DNA from 4 places in the Cupriavidus sp. IK-TO18 genome. Region 3 is predicted to be linked to each of the others. Evidence: predicted binding sites of a transcription regulator. Region 3 holds the regulator's gene; each other region holds the start of a gene.
What was found. The regulator sigma-54, encoded in region 3, starts transcription at its own class of promoters, with help from an activator protein. The targets are predictions, from matches to a motif close to TGGCANGNAANCTGCTTT.
Positions count from the first base shown of each region.

Region 1: a site for sigma-54 is predicted at 2,631-2,648, ahead of IPF36_RS09275 (GTP cyclohydrolase II). Genes of this name have one in related genera too.
Region 2: a site for sigma-54 is predicted at 2,839-2,856, ahead of IPF36_RS26280 (PQQ-dependent methanol/ethanol family dehydrogenase). Genes of this name have one in related genera too.
Region 4: a site for sigma-54 is predicted at 2,749-2,766, ahead of IPF36_RS19485 (circularly permuted type 2 ATP-grasp protein). Genes of this name have one in related genera too.

Region 1 is NZ_JADGMP010000009.1:153,945-158,883, reverse strand. Features, by position in the region: gene IPF36_RS09285 (amino acid ABC transporter substrate-binding protein) at 169-1,110, opposite strand; gene IPF36_RS09280 (acyltransferase) at 1,363-2,472, shown strand; gene IPF36_RS09275 (GTP cyclohydrolase II) at 2,706-3,944, shown strand; gene IPF36_RS09270 (URC4/urg3 family protein) at 3,941-4,939, shown strand, end outside.
Region 2 is NZ_JADGMP010000034.1:10,135-15,073, forward strand. Features, by position in the region: gene pqqE (pyrroloquinoline quinone biosynthesis protein PqqE) at 1-598, shown strand, start outside; gene IPF36_RS26275 (c-type cytochrome) at 616-936, opposite strand; gene IPF36_RS26280 (PQQ-dependent methanol/ethanol family dehydrogenase) at 1,021-2,772, opposite strand; gene IPF36_RS26285 (ABC transporter permease) at 2,981-3,790, opposite strand; gene IPF36_RS26290 (ABC transporter substrate-binding protein) at 3,801-4,939, opposite strand, start outside.
Region 3 is NZ_JADGMP010000030.1:100,246-105,184, forward strand. Features, by position in the region: gene hprK (HPr(Ser) kinase/phosphatase) at 15-986, opposite strand; gene ptsN (PTS IIA-like nitrogen regulatory protein PtsN) at 1,066-1,521, opposite strand; gene raiA (ribosome-associated translation inhibitor RaiA) at 1,890-2,240, opposite strand; gene IPF36_RS23095 (RNA polymerase factor sigma-54) at 2,289-3,767, opposite strand; gene lptB (LPS export ABC transporter ATP-binding protein) at 3,923-4,723, opposite strand; gene lptA (lipopolysaccharide transport periplasmic protein LptA) at 4,792-4,939, opposite strand, start outside.
Region 4 is NZ_JADGMP010000026.1:191,327-196,265, reverse strand. Features, by position in the region: gene edd (phosphogluconate dehydratase) at 239-2,134, shown strand; gene IPF36_RS19490 (gluconokinase) at 2,189-2,674, shown strand; gene IPF36_RS19485 (circularly permuted type 2 ATP-grasp protein) at 2,997-4,472, shown strand; gene IPF36_RS19480 (alpha-E domain-containing protein) at 4,552-4,939, shown strand, end outside.

The DNA.
Region 1 (4,939 bases), on a different contig from region 3:
GGGCGGTCGTGTATGTGGCCTGTCCCACACGGGGACGGCTCGGGCCAGTGTCGCCAACATCGTTCGTCGCTGTCAACTTGGGGCTTGCCCGGCGCGGCACTCTCATGGAAATCCTGAATTGCGGCCCCGGACCGGTTCCGGTTCCGGCTCTCCCGGTGTGAACCGGAGTTACTCGGTGACGGCGTCCGACGGGTGCTTCCACGCGGCGCGCACCTCGCCCGACGGCGCCAGCGCCAGGTTGATGCCGCGGCTGCCGATGGGCTGCTGGAACCAGCGTTTCTGCAGCGCGATCACGTCCTGGCCGGTGAAGGCCACGCCCAGGGTCTGGTCGACCAGGCGCTTCCATTCCGGGTCGGCCTTGGACAACATCAGCGCATTTTGCTCGATCGACAGGGACGGGCCCACGATCACGTACTGCGACGGATCCTTGGCGCGCGCGCGCAGGCCGGCCAGCAGCACGTCATCCATCACGAAGGCCTGGGCGCGGCCGGATTCCAGCAGCAGGAACGACTCGCCATGGTCCTTGGCGTAGACGTCGTGGTAGCCATACTGGCCCTTCAGCCGGCGCACGTGGCGGTCGCCGGTCGAGCCCGCGCTGGTGACCACGGTCTTGCCGCGCAGGTCGCCGAACGTGCGGATGCCAGAGTCGGCGCGGACCAGCATGCGCACGGTCGAGACATAGTGCGAGACGCTGAAGGCCACCTGCTTCTGACGTTCGAGCGAGTTGGTGTTGGGGGCGCAATCGAGGTCGACCAGGCCGTTGACCACCGCGGGGATGCGGTTTTGCGGCGTCAGCGGCATCCAGCGCACCTTCAGGTCTTTCAGGCCCAGCTTCTGGCGCGCGGCTTCGGCAGCGCGCAGGCACAGGTCGACCGCATAGCCGGCCGGCTGGCCCTTGTCGTCGGCAAAGGAAAAGGGCAGTGCCGATTCGCGATAGCCCAGCACGATGGTGCCGGAATCGCGGATCTTGTCGAGCACGGGGGTTTGCGGCTGGGCATGGGCCGCAGCCGGTGCCAGCGCGGTGACCATGACGCCGAAGGCGAGCGCCGCCAGGGGGCGACGCGCATTAGACAAGCGGGCGAGCAGGGAAGACAGGGCAGGGACGGACATTCGAGCAAACCGGAGAGCTAACCGCAGGCGCGGCAAAAACGCTAGGGTATACCCGGGTCTTTGCTCGGCGAAGGATAAAGTCGTCATAAGCAAATGCTTCTCTGGTGAGACATGAATGGCGCGGCAAGCAATCGGAAACAATCGCTGCCAGTGTGTAACCAATCCGCAATTTGTGGACATGACGCCACATGTCAATCAGGGCAAACAGGTAGAATCCCGCCTTTCGTGCGCTTTGTCAGATTCCAAAGAACAATGAGCCCCCGTCCGTCACGCCTGCCCTGCATCGACGCGCTCAAGGCGGTCAGCTCTCAGCTGATCGTGCTGCACCATCTCGCTTTCTACGGCCCGATGTCCGACACCGCATACCGTCTCGCGCCGGGGCTGGTGGACTGGCTGTATGACTATGCCCGCATCGCGGTCCAGGTGTTCCTGGTGATCAGCGGCTTCCTCGCGGCGCGCAGCCTGGCGCCGCACGGCCGGCTGGAAATCCGCGAACACCCGCTGGCGATGCTGTGGCGCCGTTACCTGAAGCTGGTGGTGCCCTTCGCCGCGGCGCTGCTGCTGAGCATTGCCGGCGCCGCGCTGGCGCGGCAGTGGATGATCCATGAATCGATCCCGGCGACAGCGCACCTGACGCAGTTCCTGGCGCACCTTACGCTGCTGCATAACGTGCTGGATGTCGAGGCCCTCTCGGCCGGAGTCTGGTACGTCGCGATCGACCTCCAGCTGTTCGGCCTGCTGCTGGTGGCGCTGTGGGCCGCGCGCGCCTTTGCGCCGCGCCAGGCGCAGGCGGGCGCCGCGGCCGGCATCGGCGTGGTGGCGCTGCTGGCGGTCGCGTCGCTGTTCTGGTTCAACCGCGATGCCGCCTGGGATATCTGGGCGGTGTACTTCTTCGGCGCCTATGGCATGGGCACGCTGGCATGGTGGGCCTCGAACCCGGGCCGATCGGCGATGCCGCTGCTGGTGCTCTGCGCGGTGGCGCTGGCGGCGCTGATCGTCGATTTCCGCCTGCGTATCGCCATAGCGCTGGCCACCGCGCTGCTGCTGGCGGTGGCCCGCCGCGGCGGCTGGATGGAGCGCTGGCCGCGCGGCCATGTGGTGGGTTTCTTTGGCCGCATTTCCTATTCGGTTTTCCTGGTGCACTTCCCGGTGTGCCTGCTGGTCAATGTGCTGGTGTCGAACCTTGCGCCGGGGCAGCCGGTGCTGAACGCGCTGGGTATGGCGGCTGCGTGGGCGCTGAGCAACGTTGCGGGCGCGCTGTTCCATCGCTACGTGGAAAGCGCAAGCCCCCTGGCAGCGCTGCGCGCGGCGAGGGCATGGCTGTCTGACTCGCGCGGCTCGGCGAGCCGTCCTACCGTGTAAGGCTTGCAACCCCTGCGCGTGCGGCAGGCTGCCTCCTGCTGGTGCGCGTGCACCGGCGGTGTCATGCTGCCGGCACTCCCTGCGTGCATGCCTGCGCTGCGCTTGCGTACGGCGCCATACAGAGCGCGGCAAAACTCGCGTAAACCGGCATTGGGCGATGGCATGAACGTTGCCTAGTATGGAATCGTAAACCTGACCATTTGGTCAGGATTCCATCGGGAACCGAGGGTGCCATGTCCGACCATATCGTCCTCACTTCGCACGCGCGCCGCGACAAGCCGGCCGAGCCGATCCACTGGGGTGCGCCCACCGCGGCCGAACGCGGACCGGTGATCGCCAGCCTGGCGAATCCCGCGCAGCGCAACGTGATCGGCACCCACGCCGGCGCCTATGCCATATACCGCGCGCTGGCGGTGGCCTCGGGGTCGCTGCAGCGCGACCATCGGCCAGACCTGACCGACACCGCCCCCGCGGAGTCGATCGGCCCGCACCCGCAATGGGCCGATCCGGAAAAGATCGTCTCGCTCGATCCCTGGGGCCACCTTGTTTCCTCCGTCTTCGCCGACCGCATCGCGGCGGGAGTGGACATCCGCCCGACCATTGCCATCACGCGCGCCCATATCAACATGCCCGAGCTGATCTCGGCGATTGCTGCCGGCCGGCTGACCCCCGACGGCAGCATCCTCTATGCCAATGGCGACGTGCGCGTGACCAAGGCGGCGGTCGATCCGGTCTGGTACCTGCCGGGGCTGGCGGCGCGCTTCGGCATCAAGGAAAGCGCGTTGCGGCGCGGCCTGTTCGAGCAGACCGGCGGCATGTTCCCGGAGCTGGTCACGCGGCCCGACCTGAAAGTGTTCCTGCCGCCTATCGGCGGCATGACGCTGTACTTTTTCGGCGACGTCAGTCAACTCGGCAAGCCAGAAACAAGAGTGGCCTGCCGCGTGCACGATGAATGCAACGGATCCGACGTGTTCGGGTCAGACATCTGTACCTGCCGGCCCTACCTGGCGCATGGCATCGAGGTGTGCATCGAGATGGCGCAGCAGGGCGGTGTCGGGCTGGTGGTTTACAACCGCAAGGAAGGCCGCGCGCTGGGCGAGGTGACCAAGTTTCTGGTCTATAACGCTCGCAAGCGGCAGGCGGGCGGCGACCGGGCCGAGACTTACTTTGCCCGCACCGAATGCGTGGCAGGCGTGCAGGACATGCGTTTCCAGGAGCTGATGCCGGATGTGTTCCACTGGCTGGGCATCCGCCGCATCGACCGCTGGGCGTCGATGAGCAACATGAAGCATGGCGCGCTGGTGGCGCAGGGCATCGAGGTGGTCGAGCAGGTGGCGATCCCCGAAGCCCTGATCCCGGCCGATGCCCGTGTCGAGATCGACGCCAAGGTGGCGGCGGGCTACTTTACGCACTACACGCCGCCGGATGCCGATGAACTGGCCCTGGCAAAGGGCAGGGGGTTGAACGAATGACAATGTATCCCGAAGAGGATCGTGACGGCATGGAACGTCGGGGAGCAGGCGAGGAAATGCGTCCGGGCGCGGGCTGGCTCAGCCCGGTGCCGGAAGGGCACCCCGCTTCCGGGCTGCTGTGCGCGGAGGCGGTGCGCACGCATTGCGCGGCGGTCACCGAGCACGTGGCCGGCGGCGCGTCCGAGCTGTTCACCTGGCATCCCGACCGTGTCCACGCGATCGCCGATTACGTGGCCAGCACGATCCGGCAGCGCTATCCGGACCTGCAGGTGCCTTACCACAGCCGCTGGCGCCACTTCGAGAGCGGCGGCGTCGACCAGCGCGCGGACCGCTGGCAGGTGCTGTGCGAGCGCGCCGGCCTGAGCGGGCCCGAGCACCGCGAAGAGCGCGCGCGCATCGGTATCGACCTGGTGATCCCGAGCGTACTGCTCGACGCCGGCGCTGGCCCCGACTGGCGTTACCGCGATCCGGCCAGCGACCTGGTGCTGACACGTTCAGAGGGACTGGGCGTGGCCAGCTTCGACCTGTTCGCACGCGGCGGCTTCTCCGCGGCGCCCGGCGATCCGCTGCGCGCGGATGCCGAGCGGCTGCAGCGCATCGATGCCGACAGCATCGCCCACGCCTTCCAGGTGGCGCAGCACAACCCGCTGGTGGGGCTCGAAGGCCGCGCCGGGCTGCTGCGCCGGCTGGGCGAGGTGATGGAAGCGACGCCGGCGCTGTTCGGGCGGCCGGCGCGGCTGGGCAACCTGTTCGACTACCTGAAGGCGCATGCGGTCAACGACCGGCTCGATGCCAGCTTCCTGCTGCGTACGCTGCTGGTGGGGCTGGGGCCGGTGTGGCCGGGGCGGATCGTGATCGAGGGTGTGTCGCTGGGCGATTGCTGGCGCCATCCGGCCGCGCCCGGCGGGCTGGTGCCGTTCCACAAGCTCACGCAGTGGCTGACCTATTCGCTGCTGGAGCCGCTGGAGGACGCGGGCCTGACGGTCACCGGGCTG
Region 2 (4,939 bases), on a different contig from region 3:
GCTGGCCAATACCCAGTACTACGGCTGGGCGTGGGAGAACCGGCTTGCGCTGCTGCCCACGCGCGAGCAGTTGCTGGAGGCCGAGGCCGTGGTCAGGGAATACCGCGCGCGCATCGGCAAGCGCTGCCAGGTCCTGTTCGTGGTGCCCGACTATTTCGAGGACCGGCCCAAGAAGTGCATGAATGGCTGGGGCACGACCTTCCTGGGCGTGGCGCCCGACGGGACCGCCCTGCCGTGCCATGCGGCGCGCATGCTGCCGGGGCTGGCGCTGCCGAATGTGACGACGCAGGGGTTGCGCGAGATCTGGCGCGACAGCGAGGCATTCCGCCGCTTTCGCGGCACGGCATGGATGCAGGAACCGTGTCGGTCCTGCGACCACCGCGAGGAGGACTACGGCGGCTGCCACTGCCAGGCCTTCCTGCTGACCGGCGACCCCGCCGCCACGGACCCGGTCTGCGAGCGCTCCGCCGACCACGGCAAGGTCAGCAAGATCGTGCTGCAGGGACGGCTGGCGGCCCTGCATCCGCGTGGCGAAGGCGAGCCGATGGTGTTCCGCAGCGATGGCAACTCCCTGAGCCTGAGCGCTGCGCGCAAGTAAAGAAAGCTCCCGCGTTCCTACCCTGCGTTCAACACCCACTCCGCGAGCTGCTTCGCATCCGCCTCGCCGAGATTCCCATGCGCCGGCATCGGCACCGGCCCCCACACCCCCTTGCCGCCTTCGCGGATCTTCCTGGCCAGCCGCCCGGCTGCCTGGCTGTCCCCTTTGTATTTCGCCGCCACTTCGGCGAAGCCGGGCCCCACCAGTTTCGACTGCATGCCGTGGCAGGCAAAGCAGCCGTTCTTGTCGGCCAGTGCCTGCATCTCGGCCGCCGTGCCCGCCTGCGCCGCGCAAGGCAGCAGTACCGCCGCTGCCAGCGCCATCCATTCCTTCTTCATACCCTTGTCTCGCTGTTTCGTTCTGCCGGCACGCCGGCATCGGCATCGCGATGCCAGCGTGCATGCCCATCGACTAGCCCGCGTTCAGCTCTTGTGCAGCTTGAACACCCACACCGATCCGCCCTGCTCCAGGAAATTCACCCGCTTGGCGACTTCCCCGCCCCACAGCGGCACCGCGCCGCCCCAGCCCGATACCACGGCCACATACTGCTCGCCGTTGTCCTCCCACGTGACCGGCGGCGCCACCACGCCGCTGCCGGTCTGGAACTTCCACAGTTCCTTGCCGGTCCGCGCGTCGGCTGCCTTCAGGTAGCCCTCCGGCGTGCCCCAGAACACCAGGCCGCCGGCGGTGGTCATCGCGCCGCCCCACAGCGGCGCGCCGTTCTTCGCCTCCCAGACGATCTTGCCGGTCTTGGGATTGATCGCGCGCAGCGCGCCGATGTAGTCCTGGTTCAGCGGCTGGATGGTGAAGCCCGCGCCCAGGAAAGCCGCCCCCTTCTTGTAGCTGACCGGCTCGTTCCAGATGTCCATGCCCCATTCGTTGGCCGGCACATAGAACAGGCCGGTCTGCGGGCTGTAGGCCATCGGCTGCTGGTTCTTGCCGCCGAGGAAGCCGGGCGCGGCGAACACGGACTTGCCCTTCTTCGCGTCGGCGACGGCGGCCGGGTCGCCGGGACGGCCTTCGCTGATAAAGTCGGGCCGGCCGGTCTTCAGGTCGATGCCGCTGGCCCAGGTGATCTTCCTGACGAAGGGAAAGGCGTTGACCAGCTTGCCGCTGCGCGCGTCGTTGACATAGAAGAAGCCATTGCGGTCGGCCTTGCCGCCCATGCGCTTGCCATCGAGGTCGAAGGTCACGAACTCATTGACGCCGTCGAAGTCCCAGCCGTCGTTCGGCGTGTTCTGGTAGTGCCAGACGATCTTGCCGGTGGCCGGATCGATCGCCACCGTCGACGCGGAGTAGAGATTGTCGCCCTTGCGGATATGGCTGTTCCACGGCCCCGGGTTGCCCGTGCCGAAGTACACCAGCCCGGTGGCCGGATCATAGGTGCCGCCCAGCCAGGTGGCAGCGCCGCCGGTCTTCCAGGTCTCGCCAGGCCAGCTGGCGTTCTCGGCACCGGTCACGCCGATCTCGGTCTTGTTGCCGTCCTTGTCGTACTTGTACCCCATGTGGCCTTCCACGACCGGGCGCGACCACACCAGTTGGCCGGTTTTGGCATCGCGCGCATCGACGCGGCCGACCACGCCGAATTCGCCGCCCGAGATGCCGGTCAGCACCATGCCCTTGACGATCAGCGGCGCGGCCGTGTACGAGTAGCCGGCCGCGTAGTCCTCCAGCTTTTCCTTCCACACCACCTTGCCGGTCTTCTGGTCCAGCGCCACCAGCTGCGCATCCAGCGTACCGAAGATGACCAGGTTGTCGTAGAGTGCCGCGCCGCGGTTCACCACGTCGCAGCACGGCATGATGCCTTCGGGCAGGCGGTGCTCGTACTTCCACAGCTTGGCGCCGGTCTTCAGGTCGAGCGCGTAGATGCGCGAATACGATGCCGTCACGAACATCTTGCCGTCGTGGATCAGCGGCTGCGCTTCCTGGCCGCGCTGCTTCTCGCCGCCAAACGAGAACGACCACGCCGGCACGAGGTTGCCGACGTTCTTCGTATTGATGCGCGCCAGCGTGGAGTAGCGCTGCCCTTGCGGGCCCATGCCCCACGACAGCACGTCGCCGGGGGTCTTTGCGTCGTTCTCGATCATGGCGTCGGTCACCGCCGCCTGCGCGGCCACGCTGGCCGTAGCGGCCGCGACTGCCGTGGCAACCATCACTGCTCGTAACGTCCTCATTGCCTTCTCCTCTCTTTGTTTTGGTTTCCCACCGGTGCGCCAATGCACCACACACCAGACACGAACACGGCAATTCCCATGCCAATCGGATTGCCGCGCGAGCACGCCGGATGCGGCCGCATTGCGTGCCGGCGGCCGTGTCACCACGCAACACTGCGTTGCACCTGCTCCAGATCTGAACAGCCATCCATGCCGGGCGCGGCACGGTTCAAGCCTGCCCCCGGCGGGCCATGCCGCGCTGCGGGTCGTAGCCGTGCAGCGCCAGTGCAAAGAACACTGCCGCGCAGCCTGCCACCACCGCCAGGCTTACCGGAGCCACCTGCCCGTACAGCGCGAAGCGGATGGCCTCGACCGCATGCGTGAAGGGGTTGAAGCGCGCGAGCTGATAGACGATCTCCGCCCCCGATTCCTGCAGCTTCCACAGCGGATACAGCGCCGAGCTGACAAAGAACATCGGAAAGATCACGAAATTCATGGTGCCGGCAAAGTTCTCGAGCTGGCGCACATGGACCGACAGCAGCAGTCCCAGCGCGCCCAGCATCAGCGCAGCCAGCGCCATGGCGCCGCTTGCAAGCAGCAGGTGCAGCGGCTCGAAGCGGATGCCGAACATCATCGCCACCAGCAGGAACCCGGCCATCTGCAGCAGCGACAGCACCGTGCCCGCCACCAGCTTGCAGCCGAGCAGCCAGCCGCGCGGCAACGGTGCGGTCAGCAGCAGGCGCATCACGCCCATCTCGCGGTCGTACACCATCGCCAGCGACGACTGCATGCCGTTGAACAGCGCGATCATGCCGAGCAGCCCGGGCGCCACGTAGACCTTGTATTCGATGTAGGTCTCATACGGCGGCGCGATCGCGACGCCGAGCGCATTCTGGAAGCCGGCCGCGAACACCAGCAGCCACAGCAGCGGCCGCACCAGCGACGACAGCAGGCGCCCGGGCTGGCGCAGGTACTTGCGCAGCTCGCGCCCGCAGACGGCGCGCAGCGCGCGCCAGCGATGGATCAGCACGGTGGCCATGGGTTGCGCCTTACGAGGACGGGGCGCGGCACGGGGTGTCGGCCTCGTCCGCGCCCAGGGTGTCGAGGTTGTTCTTCGGGTGCAGCACGCCTTCCACCGGTGCCACGGCAACGACGCCGTCGGGGTGCGCCAGCATGACCGGCTGGCGCAACTGGCGGTCCCAGTGCCGGAACGACAGCGGCGGGCCCTTGAAGCCGTCCACCACCACCTTGCCGGTGACCAGCGCCTGTGCCTGCGCGGCAAAGCCGGCCTTCGGCTGCCTTGCCACGCTTTCCGCGATCGCCTTGATGGCCACCCATGCGGCCCAGTCGTAGCCCGTCATCGGGCGCCCCGCCGCGCGCGTGAAGCGCCGGTTGAGCTGCGGCCCGCCATTGCGCTCCCAGGCCCAGTGCCAGGCCTGGGCGCCGAGGCCGCTGGCACCCGCCACGGGGCGCGGCAGCTGCGTGGCATAGGGCACGCCGCGGGCAAACTCGCCGTCGGCATCGGCGACCACCACCACGTCGTAGTCGGTGCCGCTGGTCAGCAGGTTCAGGTTGGCCTGGTCGCGTTCGCGCGGATCGTTGGACAGCCTGAACGTCCGTTGCGCCGACCACGCGATGCCGAAGCGGCGCGCGGACTGGACCAGCGCGTCGCGCTGCGCCGCGTCGCCCGCCGACGGGCCGCTCAGCAGCAGCGCGCGGCGCCACTTGCGCTGCGCCAGGTACTGCATCAGGGCGTCGGCGCGCATGCGCAGGCTGGGCAGCGTGTGCAGCAGCACGGGCGAACAGGCGGCGCCGCGCAGGTCGTCGTCATGGGCCGAGACGTTGAACAGCAGGGCTTCGCCCGGCCTAACGGCGGCCGCCGCCTGCCGCACCGACGCGGCCGGCAGGTCGAGCAGGATAAAGCGCGTGCCCTGCCGCGCCAGTGCCGCGACCATAGTCCCGACTTCGGCTTCGCTGCGCGCTTCCTGCGCATCGAGCCTGAGCGACTGGCCCATCGCCTCCAAGGCGAAACGCGCCTCCGACGCCGCCACCTGTGCGCCGTCGAGTGCCCGGCCTTGCGGCTGGCCCGGATAGCGCTGCGCGAGGCGGCGGGGTTCATGGCGTGGATCGCCGGCCAGCGACACCACCGCCACGCGCACCTCTGCGGCCTGCACGGTAGCCGCGAGCA
Region 3 (4,939 bases):
GGCAATCAGCCCGCTCAGAGCAGGCGGCCCTGGCCGCGCGAGACCGCATCGGCCTGCATCGCGGCGCGCTGGCGGTCCATGAAATCGCGCAGCGTGTCGATGCCGCGCAGGCGCAGGATGGTGTTGCGCACGGCGGCCTCGACCAGCACGGCGAGGTTGCGGCCGGCCGCCACCTGGATCTTGACCATGTGGATCGGCAGGCCCAGCACGTCGAGGTATTGCGAATCGAGCGGCAGGCGCTCGAACTCGCCGTCGTTGCGGCGCACCAGCTGCACCACCAGCTTGATCTTCATCTTCCGCCGCACCGCGGTCTCGCCGAAGATGGTCTTGATGTCGAGCAGGCCAAGGCCGCGCACTTCGAGCAGGTTCTGCAGCAGCGGCGGGCAACGCCCCTCGATGAAGTCCGGCCCCAGCCGCACGAAGTCGACCGCGTCGTCAGCCACCAGGCCGTGGCCGCGCGAAATCAGTTCCAGGCCCAGTTCGCTCTTGCCCAGGCCCGATTCGCCCATGATCAGCACGCCCATGCCGAGGATGTCGAGGAACACTCCGTGCATGGTCACGCGCGGCGCGGAAATGCGCGACAGGTACAGCCGCAGGTGGTCGATCACCGCGGCCGACGACACCGGCGTGGTGAACAGCGGCGTGGAAGAGCGCGTACAGCGCAGCTCCAGGTCCGGCGGCGGCTCCATGCCGTCGGCCACCACCAGGAAAGGCGGCTCCAGCAGGATCAGCTCGCCCATCTGGCGCTTGCGGATATCGTCGTCCAGCCGCTGGTAGTAGGTGATCTCGGGCTTGCCGAGCACCTGGATGCGGTTGGGGTGGATCAGGTTCAGGTGGCCCACCAGGTCCGCGGCCGAGGTGGCTTCGCGGGCGAATTCCACGTCGAAGGCGCGGTCCGCACCTTCTAGGCCGGCGACCCATGAGAGTTTGAGGTCGGCTGCGTTGTCGTCGAAGATGGACTGGGAGGTGACGCCGGTGAGTTCCATGCGGGTATGACGTGTGGGGCGGTGTGCCAGGCGCTGTGCCTGTCCGGTCTGTGCCGGCCCGTTCAGGTCAATCGGTGAATCAGGGATGCCATTCGGTCAGCAACTGGTGCACGGCTTCGGAAGTGGGCAACGTCGCCAGTCCTTCGCGCATGTCGCGATCCGACAGCAGCTGCGCGATCTCGGACAGGATTTCCAGGTGCTGCTGCGTGGCCTGTTCCGGCACCAGCAGGAAAATCAGCAGCGATACCGGCTTGCCGTCGGGCGATTCGAACGGAATCGGTTCGGCCAGGCGCATGAAGGCGGCCAGCGGCTGCTTGAGCCCCTTGATGCGGCCGTGAGGGATCGCCACGCCGGCGCCAAGTCCGGTGGAGCCCAGTGACTCGCGCGCAAACAGGTTGTCCGTCACGGTGGCGCGCGCCACGCCATGGTTGTTCTCGAAGAGGAGCCCGGCCTGCTCGAACACACGCTTCTTGCTGGTGACGCTGACGTCGAGGGTGATGTTGCCGGGTGGCAGCAATTTGGCCAAACGATTCATGGGCGATGCGCAGGAGTTCAGTTAGCGGGCGGTTCCGCCGTTCCGCCGGGCAGTGTGTGGCTCAGGGGCTGCCGGTCGCCGGCAACGCCGAGGCGTCCGGCCATTATAGAGCAGCAGCCTCCCTGTGATTGTGCAGCGCAGCGCCGCCCGGTTGGCGTCCGCACCTTAACCGGGCGCGGGCAGGATGCGGCCCTGCATGTATGGCGCAGCATACACCCTGCCGCGGCCGTTGCGAACACTCCGTCTCAAACGGGTGACAGGCCCTTTGCGCAGGCGCCACAGCGCCGCAGGCGCAAAAAAGCCGCGCTACGCGCGGCTTGCCTGTTCAGTTTTGATTCAGCGGCCCTCTGCGGGGCCACCGGGCACGCTCATTGCTGCATCTGCGCTGCGGCCATCTGGTACTTGACCGCTTCGCGGTCGTGGCCTTGCACGCGGTCCTTGTAGCGCAGTACCTGACGGTCCAGCTTGTCGACTAGTGCGTCGATCGCTGCATACAGGTCTTCATGATGCGCTTCAACGAAGATGTCCTTGCCCCTGAGATGTAGATTGATTTCCGCATATTGCCGCCTGTCCTTTTCCTTGTGATTGTCGACAGAGAGCAGCACGCTAACGCCAATGACCTGATCGAAATGCCTGACGATTCGCTCCAGCTTCGTTTCCACGTACTCACGCAACGGCGGCGTGATGTCAAGGTGGTGTCCACTGATCTTGAAGTTCATAGCGCTTCTCCTTCTGAAAGAGCCTCACCAGGCAGGCGGTGGGCTCGGCTACAAAGACTTGCGGAGATTCACTGCGGGGATCTTCAGGGCTTCGCGATATTTGGCTACGGTGCGTCGTGCGACAACGAAGCCTTGCTCACCCAGCAGTTCGGCGATGCGACTGTCGGAAAGGGGATTCCTCGGGTCTTCGGCTCCTATCAGTTGCTTGATCAAGGCGCGGATGGCCGTTGATGAAGCCGCGCCACCGGTCTCGGTGGACACGTGGCTGCCGAAGAAGTACTTCAGTTCGAAAGTACCCATCGGCGTTGCCATGTATTTATTGGTCGTCACCCGGGAGATGGTTGACTCGTGTAATCCCAGTGTATCGGCAATCTCCCGCAAAACCAAGGGGCGCATGGCGATTTCGCCGTGCGTGAAAAAGTTCTTTTGACGCTCGACAATGGCCTGCGAGACACGCAGGATCGTGTCGAACCTTTGCTGGATATTCTTGATCAGCCAGCGCGCTTCCTGCAGTTTCTGCTGCAGGCCTGCGGTACCCGACTCGCCCTTGGCGCCGCGCAGGATCTGCGCGTACATGTCATTGATGCGCAGCCGCGGCATCACATCCGGATTGAGCTGCGCGATCCAGCCGCTGCCGCTCTTGCGCACGAACACATCGGGCACGACGAAGTCGGCTTCGGGGCGGCTGTATGCGTGGCCCGGGTAGGGTGCCAGCGAGCGGATCAGTTCATGCGCGGCCTTGAGTGCAGGCTCGTCTACCTGCAGCGCTTTTTTCAGGCGCGTGTAGTCGCGCACGGCCAGCAGCTCGAGGTGGTTATGCACGATGTTCAGCGCCAGCTCGCGCTGCGGATGCTGCAGCCGGCGCAATTGCAGGCCCAGGCACTCGGCCGCGTTGCGCGCGCCGACGCCCGGCGGGTCGAAGCTCTGCAGCAGCGTCAGCATCGCTTGTACTTCCTCGATCTCGAATTCGAGTTCTTCGGGCAGTTCGGCGCAGATCTCTTCGAGCGTCGCGCTCAGGTAGCCGTCGTCGTCGAGCGATTCGATCAGGAAGATGGCCAGGCCCTTGTCGCGCACCGAGATCTTCAGCGGCGTGAGCTGTTCCATCAGGTATTCGCGCAGCGTGGGCTCGGCCTCACGCAGCTGCATCGGCGTCTTCTCGTCTTCGTCGCCTTGCGGGCGGCGCGCGAAATCGTCGAGGCTCCAGTCGCCGCCATAGTCGTCGCCGCTGTTGCTGTCGCCGTAGCTGTCGTCATCGCCCGCGCCCTCGGCGCGCGCCTCGCCGTTGCCTTGCGGTTCGGCCGGTGCCGGCGCGGGCGCGCTCTGCAGGTTGACCGAGCCATCGGCGGCCACGCGCAGCGGGCTTTCGATCCAGTCGTTCTCGCGTTCGAGCAGGGGGTTTTCCGTGAGCGCCTGTTCGACTTCCTGCTGCAATTCCAGCGTCGAAAGCTGCAACAGCCTGATCGACTGCTGCAGTTGCGGCGTCAGTGCCAGGTGCTGGGAGAGGCGGAGCTGTAGCGACGGTTTCATGCGACCTATTTTATGCGCATCTTTCCGTTGTTGGAACGGAAATTGCTATCGATGTCGCGGCTTGATCGACGCCGGCAGTGGGCTGTCCCACATGCAGATGATGGGGGTGAAACCAGGCAGAATCAATGGCCTGCCGCCGCGGGCAGGCCAGTACATCACATGCGGAAGTTTTCGCCCAGGTAGACGCGCCGCACCGATTCGTTGGCGATGATCTCTTCGGGCCGCCCGGCGGCAAGCACGGTGCCTTCGCTGATGATGTACGCGTGGTCGCAGATGCCAAGCGTCTCGCGCACGTTGTGGTCGGTGATCAGCACGCCGATGTTGCGCGCCTTCAGGAAGCTGACGATGCGCTGGATCTCGCCCACTGCGATCGGGTCCACGCCGGCGAACGGTTCATCCAGCAGGATGAAGCGCGGCGACGATGCCAGCGCGCGCGCGATTTCCACGCGGCGGCGTTCGCCGCCCGACAGCGACAGCGCCGGGTTGTTGCGCAGGTGCGCGATCTGCAGGTCGTCGAGCAGCGCGTCGAGCCTGCGGTCGATCTCGGCCCTGGCCAGCGGCTTGCCGTTTTCCACCTGCAGCTCGAGCACGGCGCGGATGTTTTCCTCGACGTTGAGCTTGCGGAAGACCGATGCTTCCTGCGGCAGGTAAGACAGGCCCATGCGCGCGCGTTCGTGGATCGGCAGGCCGCTGATGTGGTCGCCGTCGAGCACGATATCGCCCTCGTCCAGGTTCACCAGCCCCACGATCATGTAGAACGAGGTGGTCTTGCCCGCGCCGTTGGGGCCGAGCAGGCCAACCACTTCGCCGCTCTTCACGTCCAGCGAGACATCCTTGACCACCGTGCGCGAGCCATAGCGCTTCTTCAGGTGGCGCACGACCAGCGTGCTGCCGCCTTCGAGGACGGCCGTGGCTTGGACGGAAGGCTTTTCGGCGATGGTGGCGGTATCGGTCATTGGCAGTCTGGCGTTCAGCGTTTCAGGCGGGGAGGCGGTCCTTGCAAGGCATCGGTCCCCGCGAGGCGTCAGGGTTTGTTGGCGGGCGCGGGCGCCGGCTTCAGGTCCAGCGGCGAGCCGCTGCCCGAACCCTGCGCATTCGGGTTCTGCCGCGGCGACAGCACCGCGCGCACGCGGCCCGACGGATTGGCGGCCGAGGTGTTGTCGCTGCCGCCG
Region 4 (4,939 bases), on a different contig from region 3:
AGGTTGTTCGGGATTCTCTAATGTAGAGATTCTACATCCGTTGGCGAGGCATCGTGCCCGAAATCGTGCCCGCCTGGCTGTCAGGGTTTGCCCGTGATGTGGGAAAACAAGCAAGATTGAGCGCCATTGTGATGCATGATCCAGTCGACGGCGGCATTGCTATCGGTAATAATGTAGAAAATCTACATGCGATCGCGCCGCTTTGGTGCTACGCCCCGACAAAAGGAACGCCTCCGCCATGCCCATTGCCGTCCATGCCGAGCTGTTGGCCGTCACCGAACGCATCGTTGCCCGCAGCCGCGCCAGCCGTGCCGCCTACCTTGCACGCTGCGAGCGTGCGCAAGCCGAGCTGGGACCGCTGCGCGGCATGTCCTGCGCCAACCTGGCGCACGGCTTCGCCGCACTGCCAGCCAACGACAAGCTGAAGCTGCGCGTCGACCATGCGCCCAATCTCGGCATCGTCACCGCGTACAACGACATGCTGTCGGCGCACCAGCCCTATGAGCGCTACCCCGGCGTCATCCGCGAAGCCGCGCGCGCGGTCGGGGCCGTGGCGCAGGTGGCGGGCGGCGTGCCGGCGATGTGCGATGGCATCACGCAGGGCAACGCCGGCATGGAGCTGTCGCTGTTCTCGCGCGATGCGATTGCCATGGGCACGGCCATCGCGTTGTCGCACAACACCTTCGATGCGGCGCTGATGCTGGGCGTGTGCGACAAGATCGTGCCGGGCCTGCTGATGGGCGCGCTGCAGTTCGGCCACCTGCCGGTAGTGTTCGTGCCGGCGGGCCCGATGGCCACCGGCCTGTCCAACAAGGAGAAGGCGCGCGTGCGCCAGCTTTACGCCACCGGCCAGGTTGGCCGCGATGCGCTGCTCGAGGCCGAATGCCAGGCCTACCACGGGGCCGGCACCTGCACCTTCTATGGCACCGCCAACAGCAACCAGTTCCTGATGGAGATCATGGGCCTGCACCTGCCCGGCGCGGCCTTCGTCCACCCGGACAGCGGCCTGCGCGATGCGCTGACGGCCGCGGCGGCGCAGCGCGCGATTGCGCTGAGTGCGCGCGGCAGCGACTACCTGCCGCTGGCGCGCATCGTCGACGAGCGCGCCGTGGCCAACGCCATGGTCGGCCTGCTGGCGACAGGCGGCTCGACCAACCACACCATCCACCTGGTGGCCATGGCGCGCGCCGCCGGCATCATCATCGACTGGGACGACTTCGACCGACTGTCGCGCATCACGCCGCTGCTGGCGCGGGTGTACCCGAACGGCTCCGCCGACGTGAACCACTTCCATGCCGCCGGCGGGGCCGGGCTGATTATCCGCGAGCTGCTGCAGGCCGGGCTGCTGCATGAGGACGTGCAGACCGTCGCGGGCCCGGGCCTGGCGCGCTACACGCAGGAGCCGGTGATGCGCGATAGCGTGCTGCAATGGCGCGAGGGGGCGACGGCAAGCGGCGACGCCCAGGTCGTTGCCAGCGCCGCGGCGCCGTTCTCGCCCGAAGGCGGGCTGCGGCTGATGCAGGGCAACCTGGGCCGCGGTGTGATCAAGGTCTCGGCCGTGGCGCCCGAGCATCGCGTGGTTGAGGCGCCGGTGCGCGTCTTCGATGCGCAGGAAGCGCTGCAGGCCGCGTTCGATGCCGGCGAACTGAATGGCGACCTGGTCGCCGTGGTCCGCTTCCAGGGGCCGAACGCCAACGGCATGCCCGAGCTGCACCGCCTGACGCCGGTGCTGGGCGCGCTGCAGGACGCCGGCCACAAGGTGGCGCTGGTGACCGACGGGCGCATGTCGGGCGCGTCGGGCAAGGTGCCTGCGGTGATCCACGTCGGCCCTGAGGCACTGGCCGGCGGCGCGCTGGCCCGCGTGCGCGACGGCGACCGCATCCGCGTCGACGCGGTCGCCGGCGTGCTGCAATGGCTGGGCGACGAGGGCGAGTTCGCGGCGCGCGAGCCGGCGCCGGCCCCGGCCGACGATTTTGCCCGGTTCAGCCTCGGGCGCGGCCTGTTTGGCTCGTTCCGGCGCCATGCGCGCATCGCGGAAGAGGGGGGCAGCGCACTCGACCTGTCCGAAGCGGATGCCGGCGCCGCGCCAGGCGCATCCGCCGCTGCCGTGGCGGCGCAAACCGTCGCACAATAGCCTTGCGCACCTGCCTCACGACAGCAAGACGATACCAAGACCGACGGAGCAGACATGATCTATATCCTGATGGGCGTTTCCGGCAGCGGCAAGACCACGGTCGGCCAGCTGCTGGCGCAGCGCCTGGGCTGCGGCTTCCATGACGCGGACGAATTCCACAGCGAGGCCAACAAGGCCAAGATGCACGCGGGCATCCCGCTGACCGACGAAGACCGCTGGCCCTGGCTGGCGGCGATGCGCGCCGCCATCGACACGGCGCGCGCCGAAGGCCGGACCCACGTGTTCACTTGCTCGGCCCTGCGCCAGGCGTACCGCGACCGGCTCACGCCGCCAGACGGCGGCGTGACCTTCGTCCACATGAAGGGCGATGCCGCACTGATCGCCGGGCGCCTGTCCGCCCGCAGCGACCACTTCTTCAATCCCGAGCTGCTGCAGAGCCAGTTCGATACGCTGGAAGCGCCGCGCGACGCGCTGGAGCTCGATATCCGCCAGTCGCCCGAAGTCCTGGTGGACACCATCCTGCAGGCTTCCGCTCGCTGAGCCTTTCGCCCGCGATCCACCGCGCCATCGCAATGACGGCCGCCAGCCTCGCCGGCGGCCGTTTTTGCGTGCGCTGGCAGACATCTTGCTAGCTCACTTTCCGTGCCGGCCAGGATTCGCCAGCTTGCGGCTTTCGCCGGTACAGGTATGCTGAAAGGGCCAGTGACTCGACAGTATCGCCGCGCCAATGCCATCGGAGACCCTCCCGGGCCCCGAGGCAATAACGCGGCGGGCTTGTGGCAGGACAGCCAGGTCAAACCAGGGCGGCCGGATGCGGGGCAGTGGCAGCACCCGACGCCCACTACATGGAGGAACGGCCATCATGGCAGGGCGGTTTTTCGACGAGATGCTGGACTGGCGCGCCGACGGGGCGCCCACGGTCATCCAGGCAGGGCAGGCATTGCCCGACGGGGCGGTACGCCCGCATTACCGGCATTTCGCTGACTGGCTGGCGCGGCAGTCCGGCGGCACCATGGACAACAAGCGGGCCGAGGCGGACCTGATCTTCCGGCGCGTGGGCATTACCTTTGCCGTCTATGGCGACAAGGACGAAGCCAACAGCGGCACCGAGCGCACCATCCCGTTCGACGTGATCCCGCGCATCTTCCCGGCCAGCGAATGGGCGCTGCTGGAAAAAGGCCTGCGCCAGCGCGTGGCTGCGCTGAACCGGTTCATCCACGACATCTACCACGGCCAGGACATCATCCGGGCCGGCGTGATCCCGCCCGATCAGATCTACAACAACGCCCAGTACCGACCCGAGATGCTCGGCGTCACCGTGCCGCACGACATCTATGCGCACGTGGCCGGCATCGACGTGGTGCGTGCCGGCGAGGGCGAGTTCTACGTGCTGGAAGACAACCTGCGCGTGCCCTCCGGCGTGTCGTACATGCTGGAAAACCGCAAGATGATGATGCGGCTGTTCCCGGACCTGTTCGCACGCAACCGCGTCGCGCCGGTGGCGCACTATCCCGACCTGCTGCTCGACATGCTGCGCGGCGTATCGCCGCAGGCGATCGCCGATCCCACGGTGGTGGTGCTGACTCCGGGCATGTATAACTCGGCGTACTTCGAGCACGCCTTCCTGGCGCAGCAGATGGGCGTTGAACTGGTCGAAGGCAGCGACCTGTTCGTCGAGGACGACCACCTGTTCATGCGCACCACGCAGGGACCGCAGCGCATCGACGTGATCTACCGGCGCGTCGACGACGACTTCCTCGACCCGCTGGTGTTCCGGCACGATTCCGCGCTTGGCGCGGCCGGGCTGCTGTCGGTCTACCGTGCCGGCAACGTGACCATCTGCAATGCGATCGGCACCGGCGTGGCGGACGACAAGTCGATCTATCCGTACGTGCCCGACATGATCCGCTTCTACCTCGGCGAAGAGGTCATCCTCAACAACGTACCCACCTACATGTGCCGGCGTCCCGACGACCTGCAGTACGTGCTCGACCATATGCAAGAGCTGGTGGTCAAGGAAACCCACGGCGCCGGCGGCTACGGCATGCTGGTGGGTCCGGCCGCGACGCGCGCCGAGATCGATGCCTTCCGCGAGGTGGTCAAGGCCAGGCCCGAGCAGTACATCGCGCAGCCGACGCTGGCGCTGTCGACCTGCCCGACCTATGTGGAGTCGGGCATCGCCCCGCGCCATATCGACCTGCGCCCGTTCGTGCTGTCGGGCAAGGAGGTGCGCATGGTGCCCGGCGGGCTCACGCGCGTGGCGCTGCGCGAGGGCTCGCTGGTGGTCAATTCCTCGCAAGGGGGCGGCACCAAGGACACCTGGGTGCTCGAACGATGACGACGACAGCCCCTCACGCGATCAAGACCGCGAGCAACACCGCGATCAACACCGCCGCTGCCATGCCAGGAGAGCCCACATGCTGAGCCGTACCGCCGACCACCTGTTCTGGATGGCCCGCTACACCGAGCGCGCGGAAAACACCGCACGGATGCTCGACGTCAACTACCAGACCTCGCTGCTGCCGCAGTCGGCCGAGGTGGCCGAGCAGGGCTGGTGGGCGATGCTCGATATCTCGGAGCTGACGCAGGCCTTCGACCACAAGTACGGCCTGCTGTCGCGCGACGACGTGATCGACTTCATGGTGCGCGACATGACCAATGTGTCGTCGATCATGAGTTGCCTGCGCGCGGCACGCGAGAACGCGCGCGCGGTGCGCGGCTCGCTGACCACCGAAGTCTGGGAAACCGTCAACACGACCTGGCTCGACGTGCAGCGCATGATCGCCGACGGCGTACTCAGGGAAG